One region of the Clostridium sp. LXY-7 genome, then DNA from elsewhere that is predicted to be linked to it. Evidence: riboswitches for the same ligand, from Rfam matches in the RefSeq annotation. Region 1 holds a riboswitch; each other region holds the start of a gene.
What was found. Region 1 has a riboswitch for S-adenosylmethionine ahead of ACI48Q_RS10055 (homocysteine synthase). Riboswitches for the same ligand answer to the same signal wherever they lie in the genome.

Region 1 (3,277 bases):
GCAGCTGATAGATGAAACTTATTCTTTGATTTTATATATTTTATTAATTCACAGGCTTGATTAAAATCACCAATGTTTTCACTATCCCTTGAAATATCCCCCCTAAGTGCTAATATATTATGCACAGAATTTTTCTTTAAATTTTCTAAAACATTATCTATTTGCTCTATACTAGAGTTTATGCAGGTTAGATGTGCTAGTGGTTCTATTCCATATTTGTTTTTAACTAAAGAAGTTAATTCGCAGGTTCTATTATCATTAGTACTTCCTCCTGCACCATAGGTTACACTTATATAATCTGGGGTAAGACGACTTAAAGCCTCTATTGTGCTATAAACCGTCTCTATTGGGGAAGTAACCTTTGGAGGGAAAATCTCAAAGGATAGTACTACTCTTTTTTCTTCAAATAAATCTTTAATATACATGTTTTATCTCCTTTGCATTATCTTAATGTACTTATATAGTTCTCATATTATCTAGATGAATTCTGCACTATCTAGTTTTATTTAGGGCTTGGTTTAAGTCGTATATTATATCTTCCACATCCTCTATACCAATTGACAATCTTATCATATCTGGGGTTACACCAGCGGCCCTTTGTTCCTCTTCATTAAGTTGGCTATGAGTGGTGCTTGCAGGATGAATAACTAAGGATTTTGCATCTGCCACATTGGCAAGATGAGAAAATATTTCGAGGTTTTCTATAAATTTCTTTCCTTCCTCTACTCCACCTTTAATTCCAAAGGTAAAAATAGAGCCTGCACCCTTTGGTAAGTATTTTTGTGCTAATGTATAATATTTATTTCCTTCTAGACTTGGATAGTTAACCCAAGATACAAGAGTATGACTATTAAGAAACTCTACTACCTTTTTTGTATTAGCTACATGTTTTTCTATTCTTAGGGATAAGGTCTCTAGCCCTTGAATGAATAAAAAGGAATTAAAAGGACTAATAGCTGCCCCTGTGTCCCTTAATAGTTGAACTCTAGCCTTGGTAATAAATGCAGCTGGTCCTACATCTTGAGCATATCTTATACCATGATAACTAGAATCTGGTTCAGTAAGACCTTTAAATCTACCACTGCCTATCCAATCAAACTTTCCTGAATCTACAATAATTCCTCCTATGGAAGTTCCATGACCTCCAATAAATTTAGTAGCAGAGTGAACAACTATATCTGCTCCAAATTCTATAGGTCTTATAAGATAAGGAGTGCCAAAGGTATTATCAACAATTAGTGGAAGTCCATTTTCATGAGCAATTTCTGCTACTGCTTCAATATCTATTAAATTTATCCCCGGATTTCCTATGGTTTCAATGTAAATTCCCTTAGTATTCTCATTTATAGCATTCTTAAAATTTCCTGATTCATCTGGATTAACAAAAACAGTTTTTATACCATAGTTAGGAAGAGTAGTTGAAAAAAGATTATAAGTGCCTCCATATAAAGTGCTGGCAGCAACTATTTCATCTCCTGCACCTGCAATATTTAAAATTGCATAAGTTATTGCTGCAGAGCCTGAAGCCACTGCTAAGGCACCTATTCCACCTTCTAGAGCAGCAACTCTTTTTTCAAATACATCAGTGGTAGGATTCATGATCCTTGTGTAAATATTTCCTTCTTCCTTTAGTGCAAATAGGTTTGCTCCATGCTCAACACTATTAAACACGTAAGAGGTAGTTTGGTATAGTGGAACTGCTCTTGAACCTGTAGTTGGGTCTGGCTCTTGTCCTCCATGTACTTGTAATGTATCAAATTTTAACTTTCTTTCACTCATTTTAATCTCTCCTCAATATATTAATTTTTAGCTTTGTTTTAAATGGTAGTTCATTATCAACACTATATTAAAATAAAGCCTAATTTTTGAATAAATTTCATTTAAATTAAACAATTCAGCGTTGAAAATTACTTTTTATTTCCACTGATTAAATAAATTTTAACCTTGTAAATCTATAATAAATATTCATCTTTAAAAATAAGAAAAGCCCCCTTTCCCAAATAATTTTGATGAAAGAGAGCTATATTAATTAGCTTTATGAAGTAAATATCTTCTCCCTCATCTTTCTTTAGGTAAAACACCTAAGTAGGATTTAGCACCTTTTCAGACAAATGGGTCTGAAGGTTGCCGAGGTTTCATAGGGCCAGTCCCTCCACCTCTCTTGATAAGAGTATCTTATTAAATTTTGTATAACTTTTAATTAAAACTTCATAGCTTTAATTAAAATAAAAAAAACTCTTTGCTTGAAAGAGGTTTAATAACAATTATTCCTTATCTTTCAGCATTGCTGTAGGATTTAGCACCATGTATAATTAAATACTGGTTGCTGGGCTTCATAGGGCCTATCCCTCCGCCTCTCTTAATAAGATTTTTATTAATTTTCTAAAATTATAACAATTATCTGATAAATTGTCAATGGTAATATTTCATAAATGTCTTCTACAATAATTCAAACAATTCATATTCTTAATAATATTACTTAATATCCTAAATTTGTATTTACTTTATTACTTTAATGTGGTAATGTTTTTATATGCTGTACTTTCCCTTTAGAATTGAGTTCTTTACCGTTAATGCATTCAGAAAATCCTAAAAGGTAGCTCTTAGACAAGAGCTACCTTTCCTCCTTTATAGAGACTTATGTTTTTGATGCGTTTTAAGTTGTTATTAGTATTTACTCATCTCTATATCTTGTTACTCACATGGGATCTAATATACTGTACTAAATAAGCTATTTTCTTAAGAATATTCCATCTATTAAACCGTATTCCTTTGCTTCTTCTGCTGACATAAAGAAATCTCTCTCCATATCTTTTTCTATCTTTTCCACAGGTTGCCCTGTGTTTTCGCTATAAATTCTATTTATTTTGCTTTTTGTCTTTAATAACCAATCTGTGTGTATTTTTAAATCTGTAGCTTGACCTTGCATTCCTCCACTGCTAGGTTGATGAATTAATATTTCACTATTTGGCAATGAAAATCTCTTTCCTTTTGCACCAGCAGCTAACAAGAAAGACCCCATACTTGCAGCTAAACCCATACATATGGTGGAAACGTCTGATTTTATATATTGCATTGTGTCATAAATTGCAAAGCCAGCGGTAACTGATCCACCTGGACTATTTATGTAAAAATAAATATCCCTATTTGGATCTGCAGATTCTAAATATAACATTTGAGCAATAATTAGACTTGCAGTAGAATCATCTATAGTATTACTCAATACAATTATTCTATCATTTAATAGCCTTGAATAAATATCATAGGAATACTCTCC
Region 2 (3,277 bases), on a different contig from region 1:
TATAGATGTCCATCCAAATTTCTTATAAATTTTCATGGCTTTATTTACAGATATCCCATACTTTTGAAAAAATATAATTATTTCTCTTGTAGCTCTTTGACTAGCATAAGACTCTATTATTGTATCGATTTTCTTTTTTCCTATTCCCTTTATTTCATTTAGTCTTTTTATATCATTATCTAAAACCTCTAAGGTTTTAGTTCCAAAAAACTCCACTATTTTTTTTGCCGTTATTGGTCCAATACCAGTTATAATACCACTGGCCAAATATTTTTCTATGCCCGATAATGTAGTTGGAACTATTTCTTCTATATTATCTACTCTAAATTGTTTTCCGAATTTAGGATGATTAACCCACTCTCCTGTTACCTTATATTTATTTCCTTCAACAATATAAGCCATAGTACCAACCATGGTGATATTTTCTCTTCCGTGAATAGCTCTAATTATGGCATATCCATTTTCTTCATTTTTAAAAACTATATTATCCGCCACAACTTCCATAACTATCATACTTTATCTCTCCTAAATATTTTCTTCTATTAATTATAGCATCTGAAGCATATTTATAGCTGTACTTTTTTATATTTATATTATTTACTATTCTCAGTCCTATTAAATCAAAATTTTTTATAAATACGATTTTGTTTTATATAGTTCATTATCAACACTATATTAAGACAAAGTTATAAAAAAAGAGCGAACCATAAAGTTCACTCTGTTTTATTATAAATATTTTTTAATATCATCAACTTTATTTAATCTTTCCCACGGTAAATCTAAATCATTTCTACCAAAATGTCCATAAGCAGCTGTTTGTTTATATATTGGTCTTCTTAAATCTAATTGTCTTATTATAGCTGCTGGTCTTAAGTCAAATACCTTTTCTATTAATTCAACAATTTTATCATCATTAATTTTTCCTGTTCCAAAGGTATCAACTGCTATAGATACAGGTTTAGCTACTCCTATAGCATACGCTAATGCTATTTCTATTTTATCAGCAACTCCTGCAGCAACTAAATTCTTAGCTACCCATCTTGAAGCATAAGCCGCAGATCTGTCAACCTTAGTTGGATCTTTTCCTGAGAATGCTCCACCACCATGTCTACCATATCCACCGTAAGTATCTACTATAATTTTTCTTCCTGTTAATCCTGAATCTCCTTGTGGACCGCCAATAACAAATCTTCCTGTTGGATTTATATAATACTTAGTATTATCATCCAATAGTTCAGCTGGAACAATATTAGCTATTACATATTGCTTTAAATCCTTCTCAATTTGTTCACGCTCTATTTCTGGATCATGTTGAGTTGAAATAACTATTGCATCTACTCTTACTGGTTTGTTATCCTCGTATTCAACTGTTACCTGAGTTTTTCCATCAGGTCTTAAATAATTTAAAGTACCATCTTTTCTAACTTCTGACAATCTTCTTGCTAATCTATGAGCCATAGCAATTGGAAGTGGCATAAATTCTTCTGTCTCATTTGATGCAAAACCAAACATCATACCTTGATCTCCAGCACCAATAGCATCTTCTTTATTAATTTCACCCTTTTTGCTTTCTAAAGCCTCATCAACCCCCATTGCAATATCCCCTGATTGTTCACCTATAGAGGTTAACACTGAACAAGTATTGCAATCAAATCCATATTTAGCTCTAGTATAACCTATTTCTTTAATGGTCTCTCTAACAACTTTTTGTACATCTACATAACATTTAGTGCTGATTTCTCCCATAACTAAAACCATTCCTGTTGTTGTCGCTGTTTCACAAGCAACTCTAGCCATTGGGTCCTTTTCTAAAATAGCATCTAAAATAGCATCTGATATTTGGTCACACATTTTATCTGGATGTCCTTCTGTAACTGATTCTGAAGTAAATAATCTTCTCATTTCTTTATCTCCTCTCTGATTTTTTTATCTGGAGTTCTCACATATTAAATTCCAATAGGCAAATAAAAACTTATAATATAAGTTAAGACTCCAATAATAAAAATTTAATTTAATAATACATACAAACAAAATAAAACCTCTTCTTAAGATTAAGAAGAGGTTAGCTATCACAATACACTACTCTCTCTTATCTCGCAGTATGTCTGCTGGAATTGGCACCATGGTGATAATTCACCGGTTGCCGGGTTTCACAGGGCCGTATCCCTCCACCTCTCTTGATAAGAGTTATTAATTATTTTTACAACATCATAATATCATAATATGAAAAGCATGTCAATTTGATTATTCTCAAAATAAAAAATATCACAAAAGTGATATTTTTTTATGGTGGAGGAGGACGGATTCGAACCATCGAAACGAAACGTAACAGATTTACAGTCTGCCCCCTTTGGCCACTCGGGAACTCCTCCAAGTTTTGGAGCTGGCAATAGGAATCGAACCTACAACCTGCTGATTACAAGTCAGCTGCTCTACCGTTGAGCCATGCCAGCATATATTATTTAATTATTAGTTTAATGGTGGTCACAACAGGGATCGAACCTGTGACCCTCTGCTTGTAAGGCAGATGCTCTCCCAGCTGAGCTATGCGACCATATTGTGGTGGAGGAGGACGGATTCGAACCATCGAAACGAAACGTAACAGATTTACAGTCTGCCCCCTTTGGCCACTCGGGAACTCCTCCACATTTTGGAGCTGGCAATAGGAATCGAACCTACAACCTGCTGATTACAAGTCAGCTGCTCTACCGTTGAGCCATGCCAGCATATATTATTTAATTATTAGTTTAATGGTGGTCACAACAGGGATCGAACCTGTGACCCTCTGCTTGTAAGGCAGATGCTCTCCCAGCTGAGCTATGCGACCATAATATGGTGGAGGAGGACGGATTCGAACCATCGAAACGAAACGTAACAGATTTACAGTCTGCCCCCTTTGGCCACTCGGGAACTCCTCCACATTTTGGAGCTGGCAATAGGAATCGAACCTACAACCTGCTGATTACAAGTCAGCTGCTCTACCGTTGAGCCATGCCAGCAAATCCCGATTTATAAACTTGACAAGTTATAGTATACAATTTTAGTTTTACTTTTTCAAATTCAAATTTACCCATTTGGGATGATTATTTTACTCTCCTTCTATTTTTCTAATGAATACTTCTATTTACATTGCACTCTTGTTCTTATCTAAGGCTACTAAAATCTATATATCTAGAGAATACTTTCAAAACATATTCAACATCTTTAGGTTTAAGTTTTTCTTTTACAATTTCTATTATTTTTTCCACTCCTATTTTTTCATTCTTATACTCTATAT
Region 3 (3,277 bases), on a different contig from region 1:
AAATGAAGTATTAAATAGATTTCAATCTATAGAAAATATAACCTTCGACTATATAATAAAAGAAAAAACACATAATAGGATTAGGTTATTCTTATATTGTGTTAACATTGAAAATCTAAGTCTTAACAGTGAGAAATCTTATGAAAGAATAAATATAATTTCTGTAGATTTAGTTCAAAATTATTTTATAAGGTTTTATGAAGAATTCATTAAACATAATAAATATGTAATAGTTATGAGTTTTAGAGAGTATACCTATGTATGCTATGTGGTAGACAAGATATTACAATTAAATAAGGTATTTCATAATTCCAATATTAATTTTCATGAAGACTTGTTGGAATTTTATAATAGGTTATATAAGAAAGATAACAAAACACTACCCATATATATTGTGGGAAAGGATTATCCCTTAGCAAATTTTATATTGAAACATAGGACTCTAGATGATGGATTATTTTATAGATATCTAAAAAATTTTCATGTTATAAACTTTAATACACCTAGTGAATCTCAGTTTTATGAGTTTATAATAAATAAAAATAACATTAAGAAGGTATGGAAATGCAGGGCAAATTTTATCCAAAATGGTATAAAAAAAGAAAAGAAAGTGACTATGTAAGAAAAAGTAAAATAATTTTAATTATATCCACCTTAATTGGAGGATTTATGATAATGAACATAATTAAAGGAATAGGAGAATTAGATGCATTAAAGGATCTGGAAAAAACACAGAGTAATATTAATGCCTTTGATATTACATATCCCTATGAATATTTAGCTAGCCATATAGAGAGTTTAGAAGGGTATATTAAAAATCTTTATTTTCAAGAACAAGATATAATTATTGAAATTTATGTAACTGATTTTAATGATTATTTATATAAAATTAGCACATTGGAAGCTAGCTTTAATTTATTAGAAGTAGGTGAAGTAACAAAGAATGAAGGAAAGGAATTCTTTAAGGTAAGAATGAATATAAAAAATGAGAATCTCTAAGTATAAATGGATTAGTATAGTTATGTGCATTCTTTTAATATTGTTATGTGCTTTTTATGCAATTCTATTATTAAATATGGAAAAGCTAAAAAACAATAGAGCTTATTGTAATAATAACTATATCAGTGAAGAGTCTAGAGCACCCTTCAATGTAACTGAATGTGTTAAAAATCTATATGAGACTGAAGGAATAAGGGTCGGAAATCTTCAGCTATATGATGATAGTGTAGATATTGAAATATATTATGAAGGCTTTATAAGTGAAATTAAGAATATTTTTCATTCTATAAATTTAGAAAGTAAAATTACTAATATTTATGCCTTTTCTATAGATGAAAAAGGCATAAGATTTAATATTATAGTAAGTACTTAATTTTGAATGTTGTTATGTTAATGTTATAAGGAAATTTTAAAAAAATATTAGAAATATATTGACAAGATGTAGGGATGTATATATAATAAGTAACAAGATAAAAATTAAATAAAACTTATCATGAGCGGTGGAGGGACTGGCCCTATGAAACCCAGCAACCTGTATGTTAAACTTAGCGTTTGCATATAATGGTGCTAAATCCTGCAGTATTATGCTGAGAGATAAGAGGATAAATAGCCATGCATGGAATTGTGCACTAGGGAATTTGTTCTCTAGTGCTTTTATTTATTTTATTGATAAAATTTAGTTTGTTAGTGGCCAATAATATAACTAGATTTTAAAGGTTTTACATTAGTAATAATTATTTGAATTTAGATAGGAAGAAATATATTTAGGAGGGGATGTAGTAATGATAGAAGTTGCAGATTTAAGAAAGAATTTTAATAAACTGGAAGTTTTAAAGGATGTGTCTTTTTCTATAAAGCAAGGAGAAATCTATGGAATTATAGGACATAGTGGCGCAGGAAAATCAACCTTATTGAGATGTATAAATGGATTAGAAACTTATGACTCTGGAGTATTACAAGTAATGGACCAAGAAATAAAAAATCTAACTCATGATGAGTTAAGAAAATTTAGAAAAAACATAACTATGATTTTTCAAAATTTTAGCCTATTAAACAGGGCAAGTGTATACAAGAATATAGCTCTGCCATTAGAAATATGGGGTTATGAAAAGAAATATATTGAAGATAAGGTAGGGGAATTATTAAAACTAGTTGGTTTGGAGGATAAACGTGATTATAAGCCTAAGCAATTAAGTGGTGGACAAAAACAAAGGGTTGCTATTGCTAGGGCATTGACCTTAAATCCTAAAATATTACTTTGTGATGAGGCTACTTCTGCTCTAGATCCTAAAACTACTAAAGATATTTTACAGCTATTATTAAAAATAAATAAAACTCTTGGAATAACTATAGTTGTGGTTACTCATGAGATGGAAGTTATTAAAGAAATCTGTGAGAAGGTACTATTATTAGAGGATGGAAGGGTGAAAGCAGAAGGTTATGTAGAAAAGTTATTCTTAAATCCTGGATTAAGTCTTAGAAAATTTCTTGGAGAAGAAGATGAAGATGTAATTCCTGAAGAAGGGGTTAACATAAAAATATTTTTTCCAACAGAAGTAAGCCATAAATGTCTAATAACTAAAATGAGTAGAGAACTAGATGTGGACTTTTCTATAGTTTGGGGAAAGTTAGAAAAATTTAGAAACAGTATTTTAGGTAGTTTAGTAATAAATTTATCAAAAGATAATAAAGAGAAGATTATAAAGTATCTAGAGACAAATAAATTTCAATGGGAGGTGTTGTAGTTATGGCATTGGATATATTGATACCCGCTATTAGAGATACCTTTATCATGGTATTGTTGTCTACAGTGTTTTCATTGATTTTAGGATTTTTTCCTGCAATATTATTAATATTAACAGAACCTTCGGGATTAAAACCTAATAAACTTATATATAAAAATTTAGATATGGTTGTAAATATTTTAAGAAGTTTTCCTTTTGTGATTCTTATGGTAGTAGTTGCTCCAATATCTAGATTAATTGTAGGGAAATCTATAGGTACAATGGCTGCAATAGTACCATTAACCATTGCAGCGGCACCTTTTGTAACTAGAGTAATAGAGGGAGCACTGAAAGAGGTAGATGCTTCCATAGTAGAGGCAGCAAAATCCTTTGGAGCTACTAATAGCCAAATTATATTTAAAATAATGCTTAAAGAAGCACTTCCATCTATAATTTCAGGACTAACGCTAACAGTTATAAGTATAATAGGATATTCCGCCATGGCAGGAGCAATTGGTGGTGGTGGACTTGGAGATGCTGCAATTAAGTATGGA

Region 2: another riboswitch for S-adenosylmethionine. It lies ahead of metK (methionine adenosyltransferase); the one in region 1 lies ahead of ACI48Q_RS10055 (homocysteine synthase).
Region 3: another riboswitch for S-adenosylmethionine. It lies ahead of ACI48Q_RS06840 (methionine ABC transporter ATP-binding protein); the one in region 1 lies ahead of ACI48Q_RS10055 (homocysteine synthase).

Annotation. Positions count from the first base shown of each region.
Region 1 covers NZ_JBLLJL010000002.1:612,377-615,653, reverse strand. Annotated here, with positions in the region: gene metF (methylenetetrahydrofolate reductase [NAD(P)H]) at 1-425, opposite strand, end outside; gene ACI48Q_RS10055 (homocysteine synthase) at 493-1,779, opposite strand; SAM riboswitch class I at 2,056-2,171, opposite strand; SAM riboswitch class I at 2,269-2,369, opposite strand; gene clpP (ATP-dependent Clp endopeptidase proteolytic subunit ClpP) at 2,732-3,277, opposite strand, start outside.
Region 2 covers NZ_JBLLJL010000004.1:168,310-171,586, reverse strand. Annotated here, with positions in the region: gene recD2 (SF1B family DNA helicase RecD2) at 1-513, opposite strand, end outside; gene metK (methionine adenosyltransferase) at 727-1,902, opposite strand; SAM riboswitch class I at 2,087-2,187, opposite strand; tRNA gene ACI48Q_RS14020 (tRNA-Tyr) at 2,288-2,372, opposite strand; tRNA gene ACI48Q_RS14015 (tRNA-Thr) at 2,379-2,453, opposite strand; tRNA gene ACI48Q_RS14010 (tRNA-Val) at 2,479-2,554, opposite strand; tRNA gene ACI48Q_RS14005 (tRNA-Tyr) at 2,561-2,645, opposite strand; tRNA gene ACI48Q_RS14000 (tRNA-Thr) at 2,652-2,726, opposite strand; tRNA gene ACI48Q_RS13995 (tRNA-Val) at 2,752-2,827, opposite strand; tRNA gene ACI48Q_RS13990 (tRNA-Tyr) at 2,834-2,918, opposite strand; tRNA gene ACI48Q_RS13985 (tRNA-Thr) at 2,925-2,999, opposite strand; gene ACI48Q_RS13980 (hypothetical protein) at 3,144-3,277, opposite strand, start outside.
Region 3 covers NZ_JBLLJL010000001.1:1,438,452-1,441,728, forward strand. Annotated here, with positions in the region: gene ACI48Q_RS06825 (hypothetical protein) at 1-622, shown strand, start outside; gene ACI48Q_RS06830 (hypothetical protein) at 676-999, shown strand; gene ACI48Q_RS06835 (hypothetical protein) at 1,022-1,372, shown strand; SAM riboswitch class I at 1,485-1,600, shown strand; gene ACI48Q_RS06840 (methionine ABC transporter ATP-binding protein) at 1,782-2,744, shown strand; gene ACI48Q_RS06845 (methionine ABC transporter permease) at 2,747-3,277, shown strand, end outside.